One region of the Carnobacterium pleistocenium FTR1 genome, then DNA from elsewhere that is predicted to be linked to it. Evidence: riboswitches for the same ligand, from Rfam matches in the RefSeq annotation. Region 1 holds a riboswitch; the other holds the start of a gene.
What was found. Region 1 has a riboswitch for FMN ahead of ribD (bifunctional diaminohydroxyphosphoribosylaminopyrimidine deaminase/5-amino-6-(5-phosphoribosylamino)uracil reductase RibD). Riboswitches for the same ligand answer to the same signal wherever they lie in the genome.
Positions count from the first base shown of each region.

Region 2: another riboswitch for FMN. It lies ahead of BP17_RS07875 (ECF transporter S component); the one in region 1 lies ahead of ribD (bifunctional diaminohydroxyphosphoribosylaminopyrimidine deaminase/5-amino-6-(5-phosphoribosylamino)uracil reductase RibD).

Region 1 is NZ_JQLQ01000002.1:2,150,775-2,163,187, reverse strand. Features, by position in the region: gene BP17_RS10625 (peptide ABC transporter substrate-binding protein) at 1-266, opposite strand, end outside; gene BP17_RS10620 (zinc ribbon domain-containing protein) at 503-907, opposite strand; gene BP17_RS10615 (CapA family protein) at 1,149-2,333, shown strand; gene BP17_RS10610 (ABC transporter ATP-binding protein) at 2,371-3,285, shown strand; gene BP17_RS10605 (ABC transporter permease) at 3,288-4,886, shown strand; gene thiD (bifunctional hydroxymethylpyrimidine kinase/phosphomethylpyrimidine kinase) at 5,268-6,095, opposite strand; gene BP17_RS10595 (3-oxoacyl-ACP reductase) at 6,139-6,897, opposite strand; gene thiE (thiamine phosphate synthase) at 6,915-7,556, opposite strand; gene thiD (bifunctional hydroxymethylpyrimidine kinase/phosphomethylpyrimidine kinase) at 7,553-8,359, opposite strand; gene thiM (hydroxyethylthiazole kinase) at 8,361-9,185, opposite strand; gene thiW (energy coupling factor transporter S component ThiW) at 9,172-9,681, opposite strand; TPP riboswitch at 9,812-9,925, opposite strand; FMN riboswitch at 10,092-10,206, shown strand; FMN riboswitch at 10,358-10,474, shown strand; gene ribD (bifunctional diaminohydroxyphosphoribosylaminopyrimidine deaminase/5-amino-6-(5-phosphoribosylamino)uracil reductase RibD) at 10,620-11,699, shown strand; gene BP17_RS10565 (riboflavin synthase) at 11,718-12,371, shown strand; gene BP17_RS10560 (bifunctional 3,4-dihydroxy-2-butanone-4-phosphate synthase/GTP cyclohydrolase II) at 12,390-12,413, shown strand, end outside.
Region 2 is NZ_JQLQ01000002.1:1,593,076-1,605,488, forward strand. Features, by position in the region: gene BP17_RS07865 (RecQ family ATP-dependent DNA helicase) at 1-1,353, opposite strand, end outside; gene BP17_RS07870 (helix-turn-helix domain-containing protein) at 1,343-2,416, opposite strand; gene BP17_RS07875 (ECF transporter S component) at 2,947-3,528, opposite strand; FMN riboswitch at 3,670-3,793, opposite strand; gene BP17_RS07880 (sensor histidine kinase) at 3,873-5,669, opposite strand; gene BP17_RS07885 (response regulator transcription factor) at 5,678-6,403, opposite strand; gene BP17_RS07890 (pseudouridine synthase) at 6,677-7,411, opposite strand; gene scpB (SMC-Scp complex subunit ScpB) at 7,421-8,014, opposite strand; gene BP17_RS07900 (segregation and condensation protein A) at 8,016-8,789, opposite strand; gene BP17_RS07905 (RibT protein) at 8,790-9,197, opposite strand; gene lysA (diaminopimelate decarboxylase) at 9,259-10,572, opposite strand; gene BP17_RS07915 (purine-nucleoside phosphorylase) at 10,798-11,619, opposite strand; gene deoB (phosphopentomutase) at 11,647-12,413, opposite strand, start outside.

The DNA.
Region 1 (12,413 bases):
ATAGCAGGTACGGGATTTCCCTCTTCGTCAATTCTTAATAAGCCTTCGATCACATGTCCTAAATAGTTTGAACTATTGATATCGGTAATTAAAGCCGTATCCATTGTTGATAATTCGGTAGGGGCAGTATAGTGAACGACTTGTTCCTCAGATGTATTCTCCTCAGAATTATTGCTCGCTGAATCTGAAGAATCTCCATTTCCACCGCACGCAGTTAATAAAAAGGCGGTACTTAGTGTAGCTGCTAATTTATATGATTTCCTCACTGTAAACACTCCTTAGTCTAATTTAGTTAATCTTATTTTAATAGGATAACATGTTTATACAATAAAGTGTGTAATTTAAGCCGGAAATTAGCCGATTTTGACTAAAAAAAAGAATATAATGTGAATAAAGAGTGTATTTCATCTTCTTTTTTTTAAAAAAATCCCGTTACAGCTTATCGATTTTTTTCGGTAAGCTGTAACGGGACTCTATTTTTAATGGATTGTTTACCATCAAATTAAGTTTTTTTAGTGAATTGCTCTCTGCAGTGTGGACATTTGATGGTGATTTTGCCCTTTTTTCTCGGGACGCGTAATTTTTTATGGCAATTAGGACAAGAATAGTATTTGTATACTTTTCGATCTTGGATTTTTTTACGCTGTTTTTTCCATTTGCTCTCAACCTTACGTTTAAAAGTTAGAAATTTTTGATTCTCTTGATACCGTTTTGACCGATTACGAGAAAAGGTCCGATAATAACCTAAGATAACGGCTATCCATCCAAAGAAACCGCCAAAGGGCCAATTTAATAAATTAAATAAGACAACAATCGCAAGTCCTCCGTAAAGTAAATAGTTTGATAGCATATCCACACCATATCTACCAATCATAAATTTTTGGAATCGAATCTTGAATTTGTTCATTTGATGTTGTCGCCTCTTTCTCTGATTTTCCATACGTTGACTGGTAAATAGTGTACCACGTTAGGGGAAATCCGGCGACCTCCTTTAGTCTGATTTTAATAGCAAATCATTCTTAAGAAGAAGGATCTACAAAGCTTTACATTTTAATTGATAACGCTTACTATTATTTTGAATAAGGAATAAATATTAGTTAACAAGTAAGTGAGAAAAATCAAAAAAATTACCTAAGGGGAGAAAGAATATGAAAAAAATAGGATTTTTAATAGCTGCATTGATCCTAAGCGGCTGTGCAACTAGCGGTAGTGAAGATTCAGAACAGACTTCATCAGAAGTCGTTTCTACCAGTGAATCATCCGTTGAATTGAAAAACCAATCAACTGAAGAGAAAAGAGTTTCATTTATGGGAGTAGGAGATAACCTGATCCATACAGGGATTTTTGAAGAAGCACAGTTAGAAGATGGGACATTTGATTTTAAACCTATGTTTGAAAATGTATCAGCTAATATTGAAGCTGCCGATTTGGCCTTTATTAATCAGGAAACTTTGTTGGGCGGAGATGAATTTGGTTTTTCAGGCTATCCAGCATTTAATACACCCAGTGATATGGCAGAAAATTTAAACGAATTAGGGTTTGATTTAGTCAATGGAGCATCTAATCATTCACTTGATAAAGGCAAAAAAGGTGTAATGAACACGTTGGAAATATGGGATGAACAAGAAAATATGGTCTTTACAGGAGTATTTGATTCCCAAGAAGAGCGTGATAGCATACCGGTGATTGAACGTGATGGCGTAACTTTTTCATTTTTAGCCTATACATACGGGACAAATGGAATTGAGCCAGATGTTGCTTACCGATTAAATTATTTTGAAGAAGCGTTGATCACTCAAGATATTGAACGGGCAAAGGAAGTCAGTGATTTCGTCATCGTATCGGCTCATTGGGGCGAGGAACACATGCTTGAGCCAAATGAATTTCAAAAAGAATATGCGCAATTATTTACAGATTTAGGAGTAGATGTTGTGATCGGCACCCATCCTCATGTGATCCAACCGGTTGAGTGGATGGAAGGGGAAAATGGCAATCAAACGTTGATCGTTTACTCATTAGGGAACTTCCTTTCTGCTATGTCAACGGGAACGGAAAATAATATGTTGGGTGGAATGATTTCATTTGATTTTGTCCTAACAGAAGAAGAAAAAACTATTGAAAATGTCAAATGGGATGGGGTAGTGATGCATTACAAAGGCACTAACACAGATAGTGGGGATTCAAGAAGAGATTTCAAAATTTATCAATTAGATGAGTATACGAAAGAACTGGCCGATCAGCACACCCTGAACAGTTCCCAAGGAAATCAACTGTCTAAAGAGTCTTTACAGCAGACAACTGAGACAATCATTGATGCTGAATTTCTAAAATAGGACTAACGAAAAAATAAGTGCAGGAGGAGGAGCAAATATGAGTGTAGTAGAGGTGAAGGGATTAACTAAGCGATTTGGAAAATTTACCGCTTTAAAAAAAATCGATTTAGCTATAAATGAAGGCGAAATATATGGCTTTATTGGTCCAAATGGTGCTGGGAAATCCACAACCATACGCGTTTTACTAGGGATGTTAAAGCCTAATGAAGGACAAGTAACGATTTTTGGCAAAGACGCATGGAAAGACGCGGTGGAAATTCATAAAAGAATTGCGTATGTTCCAGGAGAAGCTGACTTATGGCCTAATCTAACCGGTGGAGAAGTCATCGATTTATTTTTAACCATGCGTGGCAATGGCGATAACAAGCGCCGAGACGAACTGATTCAACGATTTAAATTGGATCCATCAAAAAAATGCCGGACGTATTCAAAAGGAAATCGACAAAAAATCGCCTTGATTTCAGCTTTTGCTTCTGAGGCAGACCTGTATATTCTTGACGAACCAACTGCGGGATTAGATCCTCTGATGGAACGACTTTTTCAAGAGAGTATCTTAGAGGTGAAAAGACACGGAAAGACCGTTTTGTTATCAAGCCATATTCTTTCAGAAGTTGAAAAATTGTGTGATCGAGTAGCTATTATTCGCGAAGGGGAATTGATTGAAACCGGAACGTTATCCCAAATGCGTCATTTGACACGGACAAAATTAACTGTTGAAACAAGGATGGCATTGACAGGGTTATCTGCTTTAAAAGGGGTCCATGATGCGGTACAAACAACTGGTGGGTGGGTATTCCAAGTCGACAGTGAAGAAATGGAAAAGGTTATCAGTCACATTAGTTCTTTCGGTGTTTTAAAACTTGAAAGTGCTCCACCAACGTTAGAAGATTTGTTTATCCGCCATTACAAAGGAAATAGTGAAGAACAAAGCAGCGTGAATGGAGGTGCTTAATAATGGTTGTTCAGCTATTTAAAGGAGCTAGTCGAATAACAAAACTGCTTCTTCAACAAAATGGGTTTAAAATTTGGTTGTGGTTAATTGGGTTGATTGGTGTCACAATGGCGACTGTAACAGCTTATACCACGATTTATACGGGTCAAAACGAGATTGTTAATTTTGGCTTGACGATGCAAAATCCAGCCATGATCGCTATGTTAGGAAAAGCTTATGCGGTTGAATCTTTCAATCTGGGTACAGTCTTTGCAAGTGAAATGTTGCTATTTTCAACTATTGCAGTAAGCGTTATGAACATCTTAATTGTAACTTCAAGTACGAGAATGGATGAAGAAGAAGGACGGTTAGAAATGATTCGAGCGTTGCCGGTCGGAAGGCTGTCTTATCTATCAGCAACCACCATACTGATGGTTATCGTAAACAGTTTATTATTTATCATGCTATCAATAGGGTTGGGAGCCTTTGAACACGAAGCATTTAGTATCGAGTCTTCTTTGCTATATGCGGCTATTCTGACTAGTACAGGTTTGTTCTTTGCAGGAGTTGCCGCTGTTGCAGCGCAATTAGCGGCAACAACAAGAGGAACTATTGGGATTTCTTTTGCTTTTATGATACTAGCGTATATCTTAAGAGCGGTTGGGGATGTGGGCAGTGATCGTGTGTCTTTGTTTTCTCCCTTAGGATGGACTGTTCGAACAAGGGTATTTGTCGACAACGAATGGTGGCCTGTGATTGCTCTGGTATGTGGAGCTACTGTTTTGCTAGTAAGTGCATTTTATTTGAATCAAAAAAGAGACATCAATGCAGGACTGCTCCCTGATCGAGAAGGAAAAGTTTATGCTTCAACTAGTTTGAAGAGCTGGTTAGGATTACCTTGGCGATTAGAAAAAGGAACCATTATGTCATGGGCCATAGGTATCTTTTTAATGAGTGCTGCCTTTGGTTCGATTTTAGGTGATTTAGAAGCTTATTTTTCGGATTTTGAATTGGTTCAAGGAATTTTACCAAGTAGTTCAACTGTGTCTATGACGGAACAGTTTATTACGTTATTGGTAGGTATCATGTCTGTTTTTTCAGCTATTCCGACTGTTTCGATTTTATTGAAATTGAAAAAAGAAGAAAGGCTGGGTCGAACAGATAACTTCTATAGCCGATCTGTTTCTCGGAATAAAGCTATGGGAAGTTATTATCTTTTAGCCTTTTTAACAGGGGTATTGATGCAGCTACTAATTGGATTAGGATTATATGCTTTGGCTAGTCAAGTGATTGAACAAAGTATGGGATTAGGAACTATTTTAACGGCTACACTTAGCTATATTCCGGCTATTTGGGTGGTACTGGGTTTAACTACATTACTAGTAGGAATCTTTCCTAAAGTGACCGGATTGATTTGGATCTATGTAACTTTTGCAATTCTGGTTATTTATTTGGGTAACTTACTCGAATTTCCAGAATGGGTCAATCGTTTATCCGCTTTTCACCATGTCCCTCAATTGCCAAACGAAGAAATTACTTGGCTTCAATTGGGCATCTTAAGCATAGTAGGAATCGTTCTTTCCGGTGTTGGGTTCATAGGCTACAATAAAAGAGATATTTAAGAGTTAGAATCATTCACTGATTATTTAATACTTCACCAGATGAAGTACGATAAATACTATATGAAAAAAAGGGGTTATAATTTTTAGTGTTGATAATTAAATTGCTTATCTAAAATTTTCCGAGGAACAGAATTGAGTTAAGCAGTGCAGACGATTCACAGTTTCATAAGTAAACACGTCTATTCTATAAAAAATCATTTTGAAATATCCGGGCTATTAATTTAGAGCAATTAAAACCCGTAGAGTTGCATTTTCCATGCAACTCTACGGGTTTTAGTTATGAGCTATAATTACACTTGAAAATTGCTTAAACTTAACTAGATTATTTAGTAAACTTGCTCAACACTTGAATTGACTGCATCTATTGAACCGTATTTTTTCTTAGATTGTTTCTGATTCTTTCAATCTGTAGCCACCATGGAAAACAGGTCCAACAAATTCATTGAAACGAAAGCCATACTCAATGGCTGCTGTCACGAAGTCTTTAGCTTTGAAGATAGCTTCTTTTTCAGATAGTCCAGTTGCTAGTCCTGCTGTGATCGCGGCAGCAAAAGTACATCCAGCTCCATGGTTGTAAGCAGGGTGGGATTTTTCTTGTTCGAGGATGTAATGTTTTTCGCCATCATAATAGACATCGATTGCTTTATCGCCTTTAAAGCTTTTTCCACCTTTAACTACTACATGTTTTGTACCAAGATCATAAATTTTTTCAGCGGCTTTCTTCATATCTTCAAGAGTTGTTAATTTCCCTAGTCCTGAAAAAATTCCAGCTTCAAGAAGATTTGGCGTTGCTACATCCGCAAGAGGCAAGAGATATTTTTGAATAGCCTCAGCTGTTTCGGGATTTAATAGTTCATCTTCACCTTTGCAAGCTAATACAGGATCAATAACAACTTTAGGAAATTGATAATCAGAAATTGTATTGGCAGCAAGTTCAACAATTTCCACCGAGCCAAGCATGCCTGTTTTCATAGCAGCAATTTTAGTATCTCCTGCAAGAATCGTTTTCAATTGTTCTTCTACAACGGAAATCGGTAGAGTAGTGACATTATGTTTCCAACTATTATCCGGATCCATCGTAGCAATAGTAGTCAATGCTACCATGCCATAAGTACTATATTCTGAGAAAGTCTTTAGGTCCGCTGCTAATCCAGCACCGCCACTTGCATCGTTACCAGCAATTGTAAGAACTTTTTTTATATTCGTCATCATTTTCAACTCCATAAGTTTATTTTGTCTTTCTTTAACCTGATTAATTCATTGTCAGTCCACTATCTACGACAATATTCTGACCCGTTACACCTCTGGAAGCTTCGGTTCCCATAAATACGACGACTTCAGCCAGATCAGCCGGTTCCGTCACCCGTTTTAAGGCAGAACTAGCTGCAATTAAGTCGAATACTTCCGGAGTGGTTACTGCACTTGCGTCGGTTTTCTGCAATAATCCACCGGATACCATATTGACTGTAATCCCATATGCACCTAATTCTTTAGCCATATTTCTGGTAAAGCCAATTAAAGCTGCTTTTGCAGTTGTGTATTGGTGATAAGCTACGACCGGATTTTGAAATAAGTTGGTTCCGATATTAATGATTCTACCATACTGAAGTTTTTTCATTTCAGGCAGAACCGCTTGAATCACATTTAAGGCAGATTGAATTGTTCCTTCAAACTGTTCTTGATAATTTTCCCAGGTTAGCTCTTCGATTTTTCCTTGTGTTACGGGATTAAATTCAAAATTAATCAAGGCATTGTTAACGACTACCTCAATAGGACCGAACTGTTTGACAGCTTTTTGGATCATCGCTTCTACTTGTTGCTTATCTCGTACATCTGCTTTGATGGCAATGGCTTGCTCACTTCCTATTTCTGCAACAACTTGCAATGCCTTTTCTTCGCTTTTAAAGTAGTTCACGACAACGCGATATCCTTTTGCACCAAATTGTTTAGCTATAACAGCACCTAGACCTCTGCTTGCACCTGTCACTAAAACTATTTTTTGCTCACTCATTTTATGATTCCTCCTTATCATTTTCTGTTTAAAGCGTTAACCGTCAGCTTAACGTCCTTACTTTGGGCGATTTTTGAAATGACGCAGATTCCCGCCACGCCTGTTCCTCTGACTAAAGGTGCAGTCTTTTCTGAAATACCACCAATGGCTACAATTGGTAAATGTGACGGTTGAGAAGCTATTTTCTCTAAAAGTTCTAGTCCAACCGTTGCTTGAGCATCTGATTTTGATAGTGTTTCATAAACTGGTCCAACGCCAATATAGTCTAAGCCTTCAACTAATTCAGCTTCTTTGAACTGTTCAAAAGTGTTAACGGATAATCCAATAAATAAATTTCCTTTAACTAATTGAATGGTTTCATGAATGTTCCGGTCACTTTGCCCGACATGCACACCATCAGCGCCAATTTCTAATGCCATTTCCACATCATCGTTCATCACAAACGGAACTCCAGCAGCTTGACATAACGTTAAACAAGTTTTAGCCATCTCTTTTATTTCTTTTCTATTTTCTAAACTATTCAGACCTTTTTCTCTAAATTGAAAGCAGGTGATGCCAGCTATTAATGCATCTTGTAAGGTTTCAGGTAATGACCGGCCAACCATATCTTGCGTTCCGGCAATGAAATACAAGTTAAGTGCCGTTATGTCTAAACTCATTTATTTTCCTCCCCATATGCCCAATGGTTAGTTGGTCCTTGACCATGTCCAACTTCAATGGGGTGAGAAATGGCAGCTTGAATGAAGTCTTTCGCGATCTCAACGGCTTTCTCAACTGACTGTCCCTTTGCTAATTCTGCTGTAATACAAGCTGAAAAGGTGCAGCCTGTTCCATGCGTATCTTCTGTTGCGATTCGTGGAGATTCATACCACCGTTCCTTGCCATCTGCCATTAGTAAATAATCTCTGGCCCATTTATCATTTTCAATATGACCCCCTTTAATGATCACATTTTTGCTTCCCAACTTCTGAAGAACTTTTGCTGCTTTTTTCATATCCTCTTTTGTTTGAATCGCCATTCCGCTCAGTTCCTCTGCTTCAGGAATATTAGGTGTTAAAACTGTTGCGAGTGGAACCATTCGGAATTTCATAGTTTCTAATGCTTGATTTTCCATTAAATGGGCGCCACCTTTAGCTATCATTACTGGGTCGATGACCAATTGAATTTCTGGATACTTTTCTAGCTCGTCAGCAACTAATTCCATGTATGTTTCGTTAACAAGCATGCCAGTTTTTATTCCATGGATAGAAAAGTCTGAAAAAATAGAATCTAATTGCTTTTGAACACCTTCCAAGGGCACTTTATAAATACCTTGTACTCCTAACGTGTTTTGTGCGGTAACAGCAGTGATAACAGAAGTTCCAAAAACGCCTCGTTCTTGAAACGTTTTGATATCAGCTTGAATGCCTGCGCCTCCGCCACTATCGCTACCAGCTATGGTTAGCACTTGTAATTTACTCATTTCATTCGGCCTCCTTATCATGGTATTGCTTCAAATTTGCCCGTTCAGCCACTTGGTCAGATGTAATACGATAAAGGGTGTCTATAAAAGCTGCGCGAAAGTTCCCAGGACTTGCCAATTCAAGACTTTCTACCGCCAATTCACCCGCAACAGCATAAACGGTACAGGCCTCAACTGTACTTTCAAAGATTGTTGTTGTGCTAGTTCTAGCTGCTGCAAAAGCGCCACAAATACCGCTCAACATACAACCAGTACCGGTTATCTTAGTCATTAAAGAGTGCCCATTGAATATTCCAACTGTTTGCACACCATCAGTGACTACGTCTTCTGCGCCACTAATGGCTACGACTGTCTGGTATCGGGTGGCTACTAGTTCAGCAATGTCTTTAACCGAGGTGTCTCCTACACCAGCATCGACGCCTTTATTAGTCCAAGGAATATTAGCTAAACTAGCCAATTCTCCGGCATTTCCTCGGATAAGTTGGACTTTAACTTCCGTCAATAATCGTTTGACTGCTGCTTTGCGGAAAGTGGTAGCCCCAACTCCGACTGGATCAAGAATAACGGGTACCCCAATTTTATTGGCTGCTTTTCCTACTAACAACATAGACTCTAATACTGCTGTAGTAATTGTTCCGATATTTAACACGACCGATTTTGACATTCCAGCAACTTCTTCCATTTCTTCAGGTGCGTAAGCCATCATTGGCGAAGCGCCAATGGCTAGTTGACTATTGGCTACGTCATTTGCCACCACCTGGTTTGTAATGTTGTGAATTAAGGGATTCGTTTTTCTAATTTGTTCTATTAATTCAAATTTTCCCAACTTTTTCTTCCTCCTCTAAATGAACTATTTTTCTTTTAATTAACTGCTTCAAAAGTAAATACCCAATGAGGGTTCCTACCAATGAACTGATAAAGAAGCCAGGAAGAAAGGCAAATAACGACGCTTCTTGAGAAAGGAAAAGTCGAGCGATAGGATAACTGAGGAGTGAGCCAATGATTCCAGTACCTAACAATTCACCAAAAACCAATGACCAAATTTTTCTACGGTACAAAAAGAATATTCCGGATAATAAAGCCCCAATCATACTACCTGGAAATGCTAAGATAGATCCCGTTCCGGTAAGATTGCGCAACAACGATACACCAAAGGCTTGCAGTACACTATACCCCGGACCTAATAAGGCACTGGTTAATAAGTTCATCATATGTTGTAAGGGAGAAATGCGTACAAAACCTACAGGGATAACAATTAAGCTACTGCCAACATAACCAATTGCTATGATTAAAGCTGTTTGAGCCATTTTTTTATTGTTCAATTCTTAGTTCTCCTTTCATGTACTAGTGTATAACTAAAAAACACCACTTTTATATCCATGAAGGACAAAAAGTGGTGTTCCATTATCTGTAACTTAAATACAATTTCCATAAGTAAAGTTGCTGTATTAGTCGTTATCTATTCCACTTTTCCTACGCTGGTCTTAGCCAAATCAGGTCCTAAGGGTCAGGTTTTTACCTCTCTCAGCCATAGCATTTCAGCAACAAGCTCCCCTAGTGGTTTTAGTTATCTATTTAATTAAATAAACAGTACCACATATTTGGTTAAATATATAGTTATTTGACATCGATTGAAAATTTAATCGTAATTTTTGAAAACGGTGCAGAAGTAAAGGAAAAAATAACTGTTGACTTCCATTGTGTTTAAAGATAGTCTTACATTATAAAAGTAAATAGTCTTCAGGGCAGGGTGCAAGTCCCTACCGGTGGTATAGCCCACGAGCCGCAAGGCAGATTCGGTCAGATTCCGAAGCCGACAGTATAGTCTGGATAAAGCGAAGACAAGTGATTGCAGAAAAACGAGGATAACTTTAGTCTTATTTGAGATATAAAGGAATCTTAAGTTTATTAAGCATCTATTAAATAGCCTTATTTAACGATAAGTCAAAGCCCTGGATGGAAATTCTAGGGCTTTTTTGTGTAATAATATAAAAATTAAATAGTCTTCAGGGCAGGGTGCGAGTCCCTACCGGTGGTAAAAGCCCACGAGCCGTAAGGCAGATTCGGTCAGATTCCGAAGCCGACAGTTATAGTCTGGATAAAGCGAAGACACAGTTTAAAGAGTTCAAAAGTAGCCGAGTACAGTGTACACGGATTTATTTGTTGAGCCTTACAAACAAAAATGACGAAAGCCCTGAGCATAAACTCTTTGGGCTTTCTTTTTATTTTGGATGGAGTGAGAGTAGTGGATGAACAATATATGAGAATGGCGCTAGACTTAGCCAAAAAAGGGAAGGGCTGGACAGCTCCCAATCCCTTAGTTGGAGCTATCATTGTAAAAGCTGGGAAAATTATTGGACAAGGCTATCACGAGAAATATGGGCAAGCACATGCGGAGGTAAATGCTATTGCGTCAGCAGAAGAAGATGTGGCCGGCGCAACGATGTATGTTACGCTAGAACCTTGTTCGCATTTTGGGAAAACACCTCCCTGTTCAGATTTATTAATAGATAAAAAAATTAAACGAGTAGTTGTAGGAGCGCTCGATCCAAATCCATTAGTTGCTGGTAAAGGAATTGAAAGGCTTCGTGCTAATGGAATTGAAGTAGTTACAGGTATTCTGGAAAAAGAGAGTCAACAGTTGAACGAAGTTTTTATGAAATACATTGTCACTAAAGAACCTTTTGTGGTTATGAAGAATGCCATGTCCTTAGATGGGAAAATAGCCACAGTAACAGGCGAATCTCAATGGATCTCGGGTGAACCCGCTAGAAGACAAGTACATGTTTTGCGACATGAGTTGTCTGGAATCATGGTAGGAATCGAAACAGTACTAAAAGATGATCCACAATTAACCTCTAGAATGCCCAATAGCAACAATCCAATTAGAATCGTTGTGGATAGTCAGCTGAGGATCCCAATCGCTTCAACCATATTGACTCATCAAGAGGAAGCTCAAACAATTATTGCTACAACTAGCAAAGCCGACAAAGAAAAAGTAGCAACATTAAAGCAAATGGGTATTGAAATTATTGTGACTAAAGAAAAAGCTGGAAGAGTAAATTTGCAAGAATTAATGAAAACATTAGGTGCTAGGGGTATCGATAGTATTTTGTTGGAAGGCGGAGCTACTTTAAACTTTTCGGCTTTGGAAGAAAACATCGTAGACAAAGTACAGACTTATATTGCCCCAAAAATCATCGGAGGAAAAGATGCTAAAACAGCAGTTGAAGGAGCAGGTATTCTATCACTAAAAGAGGCGTTTCCAATTCATCGGATGACGGCTGTGATGGTCGGAGAAGACTTGTTTTTGGAAGGCTACATTGATAAGAAAAAATAGGTTCATTGGAGGTAAGATATGTTTACTGGAATTATTGAAGAAATGGGAACCATCAAATCAATCAAACAAGCTGAAAAATCCTCGGTTCTTAGAATTAAAGGTCAAAAAGTGTTGCAAGGAACGCTTATCGGAGACAGCATCTCGACAAACGGTATTTGCTTGACTGTAACAAAAATAGAAAAAGATTTTTTTGAAGCAGATGTCATGTCCGAATCTTTAAAAAGAACAAACATAGGGGAATTAGCTCCCGGAAGTCACGTTAATTTGGAACGAGCACTAAGTTTGGCAACGCGTCTTGGCGGACATATTGTTAGTGGGCATATCGATGGGACGGGGCAGATAAAAGAATTTAGGCGTGATGACAATGCCGTTTGGATCACAGTCGAAACAAGTCCTGAATTGTTACGGTATATTATTGAAAAAGGCTCTATAGCTATTGATGGGGTGAGTTTGACGGTCGTAACAGTGGATGAGCAGTCTTTCCAAGTCTCTATCATCCCGCACACTGGAGAAGAAACCGGGCTGCTACAAAAGCAAACCGGAGACACTGTCAATCTTGAATGCGATATGATTGGGAAATATGTCGAAAAATTATTAGGAATAAATTCAAAAAATGCTGTTCAAGAGAGTCAAGTAACGGAAGGCTTTTTAAAAGAAAATGGGTTCTTTTAGACCAGAATGGAGAAAAATATGTTCAATACAATTGAAGAATTG
Region 2 (12,413 bases), 560 kb from region 1:
AAATTCATTAATTCCTACATTACAGTTAGAGCAGCAAAGAGTTGGTTTGTTTTCTACTTTTTCATCAAAATAATGTAAAAGAAAGGCCCTTTTGCAACTTGATGTTTCAGCATAATCTACCATGTAGGATAATTGTTGCTGTTTATAAACCGTTCTACTTTTTACTTGATTTTTGGCTGTTTCAATTGATAAATTAGATTTTAAATAATTTTCTATTAATTGCTTTTGTGTAGGGCTGCAACTACCTTCTAATACTTCTCCTTTTTTGTAACTATATTCCAACATGTCAACCGTTGGCAAGGTATATTCTTGTAAACGGAATTGGATCATGCCATCTCCCGGTTCGTATAATAAAAGTGCTAGACTAGGTTCTCCATCTCTACCGCATCTTCCAATCTCTTGTAAATAAGCCTCTGGGCTACCTGGCAAATGGTAATGTATGATAAATCGAATATTACTTTTATTTATTCCCATTCCAAAGGCACTTGTTGCACAGATGATATCGATCTCATCATGAACAAATTGCTGCTGGATTTTAATTTTATCCTCTGAGTCTACATCTGAATGGTAGCTTTCAGCAACAATATCCGTTTTATTTCGAATCAATCTAGCAATTTCATCAGCAGTTTTTTTACTAGAAAAATAAATAATTCCTGGTTTCTCTAATTTTTGAATTTGATTCATTAGTTGCTGATTCTTATCATGTTCACAAATCACGGTAGAAAAAGCAATGTTTGACCGATCGACCGAATAGATAATCTGCTTGGTATTTTCATTATCAATTTTTAAAGATGTTAAAATCTCTTCTCTAACACGACTCGTAGCTGTAGCACTTAGCGCCATTGTTAAAGGGAAATTTAATTGCTTACGAATAAGTCCTAAATCTAAATAATCAGGCCTAAAATCTAATCCCCATTGAGAAATACAGTGAGCTTCATCAATTGTAAAAAGACTAATAGAAACTTTTTTTAGACAAGTCATGACGTAAGTCTGTTGAAGCATTTCTGGTGAGAGGAAGATAAATTTATACTCAGAAAGATGGTTTAATACTGATTCTTTTTCATGTGCATCCATTAAGCTGTTGATAGCAGCAACTCTTTTTTCACCCGCTAATTTTAATTGTTCTACTTGGTCTTGCATCAAAGATAATAAAGGAGAAACAATCACAACCAAACCTTCTAAACAATAACCGGTCAATTGATAGCAAATGGACTTTCCCATCCCTGTTGGTAACATAACCAATGTATGGTTACCTCCTAAAGCTGCTAAAATTGCTTCTTCTTGTCCGTCTCTAAAAGAGGTATATCCAAAATAGGTCTCTAAATTCTTTTTTATGAGATCTTTATTGTCCAAAAGTACGACTCCTCTCAACTTGAACTAAGCGATACCACGAAAAAGGAATTTGAGGCATCTTGATTAACAATTCCTTGTACGTTATTTCTTCATCACTATTAAACAAGGTATTTAGTTGTTTATACTCATTCTGCGGTATAAAACTAGATACCTTGAAATCCGGAAAAATAATGGCTAATTCAATAATGTGTTCTGAAATAGTGTTGATTTTTAGTTTTCTTCTCATAGCAATTTTTTCAATCGAGAGTCCTTCTTCCAAATATTGAGCCGTTAATTTGGTACTTTGGCTTAGACTGCTGAATCGATCTCTAACACATTCTTGATAAATAAAATAAAATAATGGATAATTTTCTTTTTTATCGTTTACTTTATTCATTAACTGAATAACAATACGTTGTAGTAAAAAGGCTATTTCAATTGGTTCAACTCCATATTTGACTGCTAATTGAGCACTGGTTTTACCAAATTTTTCATGACCTGTTAATTGTGATACGATTATCTCTGCATCAATCGTATTCAGTTCTTTTAGCAGTTGAATCCATTCTTTTCCAAAAGAAACAGCTAGTTCTTGTTTTTCTAATGAATTCCTTTTCAACCAATTTTTCACCCATAGTTGCCTGTTCCATTCTTTTTCAATGGGCAAATAATAGTTATTTTTATACCGTAATTCCGAAAGAACTTGAGTCAAAAATAAGATTTTTTTCCAAAACTCTTTAGTTGGTTTTCCTTGGGTCATTTGATTTATATTTATTGGATAAAAATGTTTCGAAAAATATTTTTCTACTTCTTTCTTTCCTTTTTCACAAAGATAAAGATCTTCATTGGTTTTTTTTGAATTGATCCACCCTTTGGCAATAAAACGTTGAATCATTTTATCATATTGTCCACGCTGTAAATGAGGAAAAATCGAAAAAAAGTTTATCATATGATAAGAATGAGCCTTGAATAAAATCGAGGCCGTTCTTTTCCCAGTTAAAATATGGTATAGCGTTGAAGGTTTAACAGGATGATCTTTAGAATATAATGAAAGACAGAAATACTGGCTATATAAAGATTGTTCCAAGACATTCACCCACATTCTGATTACATATAAAATTTTTTTAATAGAATATATCTATCATTAAATCTAATATACCAAAAATAATTGTTTTTAGGGAATTCTTTTCTAAATTTAAAAGAATATTAATAACAAATTTCCTATCTAGCTTGGTTATTTGACAGTTTATATGAATGCTTTTAAGGAATCTTTAAGCACTATAAATTACTAACCAGTGGTTGAAGCCTCAAGTGCTAGGGGCACCTGGGGCGAGAAAAAGCGCAAGATGGTCAGTGATCATGCTTGTACGTAGTTCAAGCAACTACAGTCATGACAAAGTGGACATTGGGTCTGCTTCTTGGAACACCTTCTAAAACACCTTCTAGAACACCATTTCAGGTGTACTGGCTCTACACAAGCAAACACGTTACATCATAAAAAAATTTCTTTTTAAAGCATCCTTACCGTTTGGCGGAGAACCAAAAAATAGACCCTATAGAAAGCACTTTTTTTAGTGTCCGTTCTATAGGGTCCATTTTAATTTTTAGGTTTCTTTTTTATTTAAAACTAACTTTTGTCATTTGATTACGAAATAACCAAGTTTTTAATTTTGCAAATAGTAAAATAAATACAGCACTTACTATTGCTCCTTTTATTATATTAAAAGGTATAACACCCATTAATAGATAATCACTAATAGGTCCTACACTAAAGTTTAATAATCTTAAATATAAAGGAAGCAATAAGAAATAATTTACAACTGATAGAACGACTGTTAATGATGCAGTTCCAATCACATTTGCAAAAATAATATTTTTTGTATCATGAATTTTAGACTTCATAATCAAATAAATCGGTAATGTATACGCGATTGAAGCGATAAAACTTGCAGTATCCCCAATAGGATATCCTGCATCACCGCCCGTTTGGATATAATGAAGCAATGAACGAATAAACGCAATCATTATTCCACCAACTGGACCGTATAAAAACATACCAACCAAAACAGGAATGTCACTAAAGTCTACTTTTAGAAAAGTAACTCCTGGAATTATTGGAAAGCCAAATGAAATCAAAATGGTTGAAAAAGCAGCCAACATGGCGATTCCCACCATTTTTTTTGTATTACTAGTTTGCATAAAAATCCTCCTAAAAGGATTCATCAGCCTAGGCATTTCTGAGTCTATTCAAATAAAAAACAATATAAAAATGCTCGTCTATGTTATCTTCAGATAGATAACTAAACAGAGCACTTGAACAATGATACCTATTCAAATAAACTCCATCTTCTTTATCCAGACTTTACTGTCGGTACTGGAATTTAACCAGTTCAACTAAATAATGCTATTTAGCTCGTGGACTATACCACCGGTCGGGAATCTCACCCTGCCCCTGAAGACGAATCTTTATATTTTTTTTAACAAGTTCATTGTATAACATAAGAAAATAAAAATCAACATATTCCTTACTTTTAATTAGTATATTAATCTAAATAGGGTAAATGAATAATAAATCTCGTCTGTTCATTTACTTTACTCTTAACTTCAACAAATCCACTATGTGCTTCCACAATGTTTTTTACGATTGATAAACCAATGCCTGTTCCCACTTTATTTCCTTTTATAACCATGCGAGATTTATCCGCTTTGTAAAAGCGATCAAACACATAAGGAATGTCTTCTTCTGAAATTCCAGTTCCATTATCGACTACTTCAATTAAAACTTCATCCATAATTTTATCTAAATGAACCAAAATTTCTACTTTTTTACTTTCTTTTTCTACCAAACTAGTGTGTCTAATAGCATTATTGATCAAGTTTACAAATACTTGATTCATTTTATCCTCATCCATAAAATATGAATTTAAATTTGGATCAATTTTCAAATTCAATTGGATATTATTTTTCTCAGACATAGTAGCAAACCGAGTAAATAAGTTTTCAAAAAAATCTTCAAAATTAACATCCATCTTTGTCAACTTGATGAAACCGGCTTCCATCCTAGAACTATCGAGCATTTCATTCACCATACGATTCATTCTAATGGATTCTTCTCCAATTATTTTGGCCATTTCTTTTTTTTCTTCTTGAGTTTCAGCCACATCATCTAAGATAGCTTCACTATATCCTTGTATCATAACTAAAGGTGTTCGCAATTCATGAGAGATATTATTTATAAAGTCATTTCTCATAATATCAAGTCGTTTTTCTTTTGTTATGTTTTGAATAGATACTAATACACCACGTACACTTTCTAGATTTTCATCAAATAAAGGTATTAAAGTTATCTTGTAATAGTAATCTTCAATATTATTCTCGAAGCTTACTTTCTCTGGAAATCTTATAACAGCATCGATTCGATACTCTAACGCTTCAGGTATAACCGCTTTCATCAATCGATTGGCTCGGTACGAATGTTGTAAAAATTCGTCTCCCAGTGGATTAGACATTAATAAGGTTTTATCTTGATTGTAATACAACACTCCAGTAGAAATAGAGGTAACAATATTTTCTAACAGTTCTTTTTCTTGGCGAGTTGCTGCTCCTGTAACTTCCAATGATTTCCCCATTTTATTCATTGCTAAGGCTAACTGAGCTAACTCATCTTTATAATTCGACTGTGCTTGTTTAGAAAAGTCATTTTTGGCATAGTCATAGGCTATATCTCTCAATTGTGTTAATGGTTTTCCCATTCTACGTTGGAAATAGTAAAATAACAGGATTCCTACAACGATATAAAAAATACCATTAATGGCTGACCACGTTGTCATTCTACTATATGTGCTACTTAAAAATGATAAATCGCCATAAATATAAAGCTGGCCATTTTGACCATTTGAGTCGAAATTTTGACTTTTTAAAATATATGGTGTATTTATCTTTCTGTCAAACTTGAGTTCATCTACTATTAAAAAATTTGCACCACTTGCTAGAGCAGTCTCAACTTTACTTGTTAACTTAACTTGATTAAAGTTATTTAATTGGTCATCTAAATGATTATTTGAAGAGTAAATCGGAGGTTCATCTCCTAATTTCACCATCAAAGATAAGTGAGAATCATAAGCTTGTAGTTTATCAATATTTTCTATTAGAAAATTTGGATCTTCTTCTAGGATATCAATTAAAGAATTGATAGAACTCTCAAAATCCTTTATATAATTGTCTTCTATATTTTTTTTATAAATCATTCCGTATACTTGAGTGGAGATGAAAAAACAAAATCCTATAGCCAACATTGTCGCTAGCCATGTACGAGTAACTAAACTGCTTAGTTTAAACATATTTTTGCCTACTTTTCAGATTCTTCTGGAAAAGAATTAAATTTATATCCGAGTCCCCAAACCGTTACAATCATTTTGGCAGCAGGCTCTGAGTGTTTCGTTAATTTTTCTCTCAGTCGCTTAACATGGGTATCTACTGTTCTTAAATCACCAAAAAATTCATACTTCCATACTTCGCGCAGTAACTGTTCTCTTCCAAAAATTTGATCAGGAGATTGAGCTAAATATACTAGTAAATCATATTCTTTAGGCGTTAGGTTGACTGGATTTCCATCTGCCAAAACACGGTGAGATTGGTCATCTATTTCAAAATGCGGCATTTCAATTAAATTGGGATTCACCTTTTCTTTCGGCTTGGTACTTTGGGTTCTTTTTAAAATAGCCGATACCCTTAAAACCACTTCTCTAGGACTAAACGGTTTCACAATATAATCATCCGCACCGACTTCAAATCCTTCTATTCGGCTTACTTCTTCTCCCTTAGCCGTTAACATCATAATTGGAGTATTCTTTGTTTCACGTATTTTCTCAGCCACTTCAATCCCATTCATCTTAGGAAGCATCAAATCTAATAAAATTAAATCATAATCATTCTCTAAAGCCAATTTAATTGCATCTTCCCCATTATCTGCTTCAAATACAAGATAATTTTCTCTTTCTAAGTACATTTTTAATAGTCTGCGAATTCGGTCCTCATCATCTACTACTAACAAATGTATTACTTCATTTTCCATTTATTTACACCCCATCAATTTACATTAGGTCTTTTTTATAAGATACCAATCCTAGTGTTAGTATACACAACATTTGTTCCATTTTTCAACTAATTCAAATGATTCCATGTTTAAAAGATGAAACGTCTCTAGTATGATCCTTTTATAAGACAAAAAGTAATCAACTTATTAATTACTCGAATAAAATTTATTCAGCTATAAAAATAAACCCCCTGAAATTAGATTTTTAGGTCCAACTTTTTGGGGGTCGCACATTTTATTTTTTTAGATTGCTTATTCAGTCGTCTCTTCTTGTATCGCTGAATTACGTAACTGGTAAATTTCAAACGTTTTTAACTCACGCCATTCACCTGTTTGTAATCCATCTAAATTTAACGTACCATAAGACTCTCTTTTTAATTTTTCTACTGGGTGTCCAATAACTTGAAACATATTTTTAACTTGTCTATTACGGCCTTCATGTATAGTTAATTCTACCATAGTAACATCCTTAGCACGATCTGATGAAAGGATTTTTGCTTTTGCTGGTGCTGTCTTTTTACCTTCAATAACAATACCTTTTTCAAGTCTATTCAGTGATTTTTTGTCTACTAAGCCTTTTACTTTAACAACATATGTTTTATCTATTTGGTGCTTAGGATGCATTAATAATTGGGAAAGTTCCCCATCATTTGTTAATACCAATGCTCCTGTTGTATCATAGTCCAGGCGACCAACTGGGTAAATACGTTGCTCAATATTTTGAAACAAATCAGTTACCACAGGACGTCCCTTATCATCTGAAACGGCTGTGATCATGTTTCTAGGTTTGTTCAATAAAAAATAGACCGGTTCTTCCCTATAAACTGGAACTCCATCAACTTCAACTACATCAGAATTTCCAATTTGAATTCCCATTTCTTTAACAACTTTTCCATTTACTCTAACGTGGCCTTTAGAAATAAGTTCCTCTGATTTGCGTCGTGAAGCTACCCCGGCATGCGCTAAAACTTTCTGTAATCTTTCCATATTTTCTCCTCAATATACTCTATTTTTTTCATCTTCAAATTGCTGATTAAAACGTTCAAAAAATAAATCAGACTCTTTTTCATTATTTACTGTTTCTAAATCGGTTATTTCAGGTAAATCATCTAAATCTTTGAGTCCAAAATAATCCATGAAATACGCTGATGTCCCATACAGAATAGCTCTTCCTGGACCTTCTACGCGGCCTTTTGATTCTACAAGACCCCTAAGCGTTAATTTTTGTAGCGCTCCACTTGTTTGGACACCGCGTATTTCATCGATTTCCATTCGTGTTAAAGGCTGCTTATAAGCGATAATCGCAAGTGTCTCTAACGCAGCTTGTGAAAGATTTGTTGTCAAAGGTGAAACAGCATATTTCTTTATAATATCAGCATACTCTTTTTTGGTTGCTAATTGATACTGATTTCCAACTTCAATAAGCATCAACCCTCTATATGTTAAACTTTCATATTCTTTTTGGAGACGCATCAGAAATTGGTAAACTTGTTGAGTCGAACACTCTAGCAAAACAGAGATTTCCTCTAAAGACAGACCTTCATCTCCCGCTACAAAAAGAAGAGCTTCAATTGCTGCTAATTCATCCATTTTACTCATCACCTATTTCTTCTATCACTGATGGATAGACGATAATATCTCCATAAGTTACCTTTTGTTGAATAAATACATTTTTTTCTTTAATTAATTCAAGTAAAGCCATAAAAGTCGTTATCATTTCATTTTTTGTTGGAGTGTCAAAAAGATTAGTAAATAAAATACCCTGATTTTTTTTTACGCTTCTTAATTTCCCCATAATAAATTCTATTTTTTCATTAATAGAGGTTTCTTCTGCTTTGATTTTTGTTTGTAAAGGTATTTTTTTCACTTTTTTATTAAACATTTCTTGAAAAGCAGCCACTAAATCAAACGTGCTGATTTGAAGAGGTTCAAGAGGGACTTTTTCTTGTAACAATTCTAGATTGGCTGGTTCCTTAGAAAAATATTGACTTCGTTCTTCTTCTTTTACTTTCAATATCGCTGCTGCTGTTTTAAATTTTCGATATTCTAACAACTGCTCTACTAATGCATCTCTAGGATCCTCACCCGTTTGGTAAGAGTCTTCATCATCTAGACTTACATCTATTTCCTGTTTAGGTAGTAACAATTTACTTTTTATGGCCATTAAAGTTGCGGCCATAACCAGGTAATCACCGGCAACATCTAACTGTAACACTTTCATTGCTCGAATATAATTTAAATATTGAGCTGTTACGTCAGCAATAGGAATGTCATAAATATCAATTTCTAAATGTTTGATCAATTGTAGCAATAAATCCAGCGGTCCTTCAAATGCATCAATTTTTATCGTTATATCAGATGACATTTAATCCTCGCTATTTCCATCAGCACTTAACTCTTGCTGCTCGTTTTTTTTACTTTTTTCTTGTTCCCATTTAGCAACTAAAGGGGCTGTTTCCAAAGTTCCCATTATTTTTTTTTGCGGGAATTGACGTTCTAATGCCTCAGAAATACTATAGCTAATTCCTTCATTTCTAAATGAAGGATTAATTGAGATACGTCTTAACAAAATCATATCGTTTGCACTTTCTACACCTATTACAGCTATAATATCTTGGGTTTCTTCGCTTTTCCATAAATAAAGTTTATGATTCTCTTTATTTTGATACCATTCCATTTCATCTTTCAAACGCGCAACATCTTTTAAATCTGGAATGAATGAAAGCAATCCCATTGAAATTTTTTCATAATCATTTTTGTAATCGAGTAACATATTCTCCTCCTAGTGCTATAAGTTTGCAACAACTTAATGTTAACGCATACCTTATTTAAAATTAATAAAGAGAGCATTCTAATCTCATCAAGTCCGCATAACTTTCTCGCTTAATAGCTAAAAAAGCTTGCCCATTTTCAACAAATACTACCGGTGGTCTTGGAATACGATTGTAGTTGCTAGCCATTGCATACCCATATGCCCCTGTGCTAAAAACGGCTAAGACATCTTTATCATCAGCTTTTGGCAATGGAAGATCCCATATCAGCATATCCCCAGATTCACAACATTTTCCAGCAATAGAATAGGTCTCTTCCACTTTATCTTCTACACGGTTTGCTAGAATACCAGTATACTTCGCATCATATAGGGCCGGTCTGATGTTATCAGACATCCCTCCATCAATAGCTAAATAATTTCGAACATCTGGTATGACTTTTTGCGAACCGACTTGATACAAAGTAATACCTGCTTCCCCAACTAAACTACGTCCTGGTTCAATCCAAATTTCAGGCATCGGCAATTGAAGCTTTGCTGAAACAGTTTGAACTTCGTCAATCAAATTATTCACATAATCCTCAATTGGCAATGGTTCATCTTCTGACGTGTACCGAATACCAAAACCTCCACCAACATTTAGCACGCGTAAATGAAAACCAAATAATTCTTGCCATTTCTTAGATTGCATCAATAATTTATCGACAGCTAAACTAAATCCATCTGTTTCAAAGATCTGTGAACCAATGTGACAATGGAGACCCATCGTATCGATATATGGCATCTCTAGGGCGGATTGTAAGGCTTGCTGAGCTTGACCATTATTTAGATCAAACCCAAATTTAGAATCGGTCTGTCCAGTCGTTATATAATCATGGGTATGAGCCTCAACACCTGGTGTGACCCGCAACAAAATAGATACCTTTTCCTTGCGTTGCTGTGTATAGTCATTTAATTTTTTTAATTCGTGAAAATTATCAACTACAAAACAGCCAATACCATAATCCAATGCCGCAATAATCTCTGAATCAGATTTATTATTCCCATGGAAATGAATTTTTTCACTCGGATAATTTGCTTGAATAGCCGTGTATAGTTCTCCCCCGGAAACAACATCCAGAGACATCTCTTCTTTAGCCATTAGTTGATAGATAGCTAAACAAGAGAAAGCTTTACTTGCATAGGCCACTTGAGCAGAAACATTTCTATCTTGGAAAGTTTTTTTAAAAGCTTGGGCTCTATGTTTAATTTGAGAGACATCATAGACATATAAAGGTGTTCCATATTCTTCAACCAATGAAACTGTGTCTATTCCCCCAATTTCTAAATGGTTGTCTTGATTTATTTTCATTGTTCCGGTCAGTAATCTTTTGTCCATCAATCGACTATCCCCATTTCAGGTTCTCTTGTTTTTTGCTTTACCTACTTTAACACAAAAAAAAGCTTTTCTCAATATAGGTTGATACCATATGTAGAGGTATCAATAATTTTAAAGAATCTATTTATATAACGAAAAAATGGACGATGAACTAAAGAGAAACTATTTAAAAGTACGGTTAGTAAACCATAGCTTTTTCACAGTTTCTCTTTAGAGTCTAATAGATCATATTTCGGAAAGAATATTTTTTACTAAAGCTTTAAAAGTGTGTTTAACGCGTTGAGTTGTTTCTACAACTTCCTTATGATTTAAATTTGCTTGCATCCCCGCTGCTAGGTTGGTAATACAAGAAATACCGATTACTCTCATACCCGCATGTTTTGCTACAATAACTTCAGGGACAGTAGACATCCCAACCGCATCAGCACCAAATAAACGAACCATTCTTATTTCAGCAGGAGTTTCATAGGTCGGACCAGAAAATCCGATATATACTCCTTCTTTCAAGTCGATCGCCATATTTTTAGCTACTGAACGGACAATCTCTTGATAAGCTGGATCATAAGCATGGCTCATGTCCGTAAAACGTGGTCCCATTGCATCATCATTAGGACCAATTAATGGATTGGTTCCTGTGTAGTTGATTTGATCCGTGATCATCATTAATTCACCAGGAGTGAAATCAGTATTGATTCCGCCAGCAGCATTGGTAACGATCAAAGAATGAATGCCAAGAGCTTTCATTACACGTATTGGAAAAGTTACCTCTTCTAAGGAATAACCTTCGTAAAAATGAAAACGACCTTGCATCGCTATTACTTTTTTACCACCAAGCGTACCATATACTAATTGTCCAGCATGTCCTTCTACCGTTGAGACTGGAAAATGTGGAATTTTACTATATGAAATAGCAATTGGATTTTCAACTTCGTCTCCTAATTCACCCAAGCCCGATCCTAAAATCAAACCAAATTCGATATCTTGAATACCATTTTCTATAATATAATTTTTTGCTTCATTTACTTTTTTTAAAAGTGCTACAGTCATAACCATCCTCCGTTTACTTATCCTCTTTTACTTTAATTCTTTCAAGAAGCTTTTACCAAGACCGGTATCTTGAACACCAAAGTTTTCTGCAATAGTGGCTCCGATATCTGCAAAATGCCCTTGTGGTATTTTACCATTTTCTTGCATAGATGGAGAATAAGCGAGCAAAGGAACATATTCTCTTGTATGATCTGTTCCAGGAGCTGTTGGATCATTTCCATGGTCAGCTGTGATCAATAACAAATCGTCTTCTTTTAATTTCCCGACAATTTCTTCGATACGAGTGTCAAATTCATTTATTGCTTGAGCATAGCCCAAAACATCACGACGATGTCCAAACTTAGCATCAAAATCAACTAAGTTTAAAAAGCTGATACCTTCAAACTCTTTATCCATAACGTTTAACAGCTTATCTACACCATCCATATTGTGCTCTGTTCGAACAGACTCTGTAATTCCTGCTCCATTATAAATATCATTGATTTTACCGATTGCAATAACTTCTTTGCCCTCTTCACTTAAGTAATTCAATACAGTTTTTCCAAAAGGATTTAACGCATAGTCATGTCGTCCACTTGTTCTTGTGAAATTACCTGGTTCACCAATATATGGACGCGCAATAATTCTACCGATCATATAAGGATCATCTTTCGTTATATCTCTTACAAATTGACAAATACGGTACAATTCTTCTAGCGGTATCACCTCTTCATGTGCAGCAATTTGTAGTACAGGATCTGCTGAGGTATAGATGATTATATCGCCCGTTTCTAATTGGTGTTTGCCATATTCAT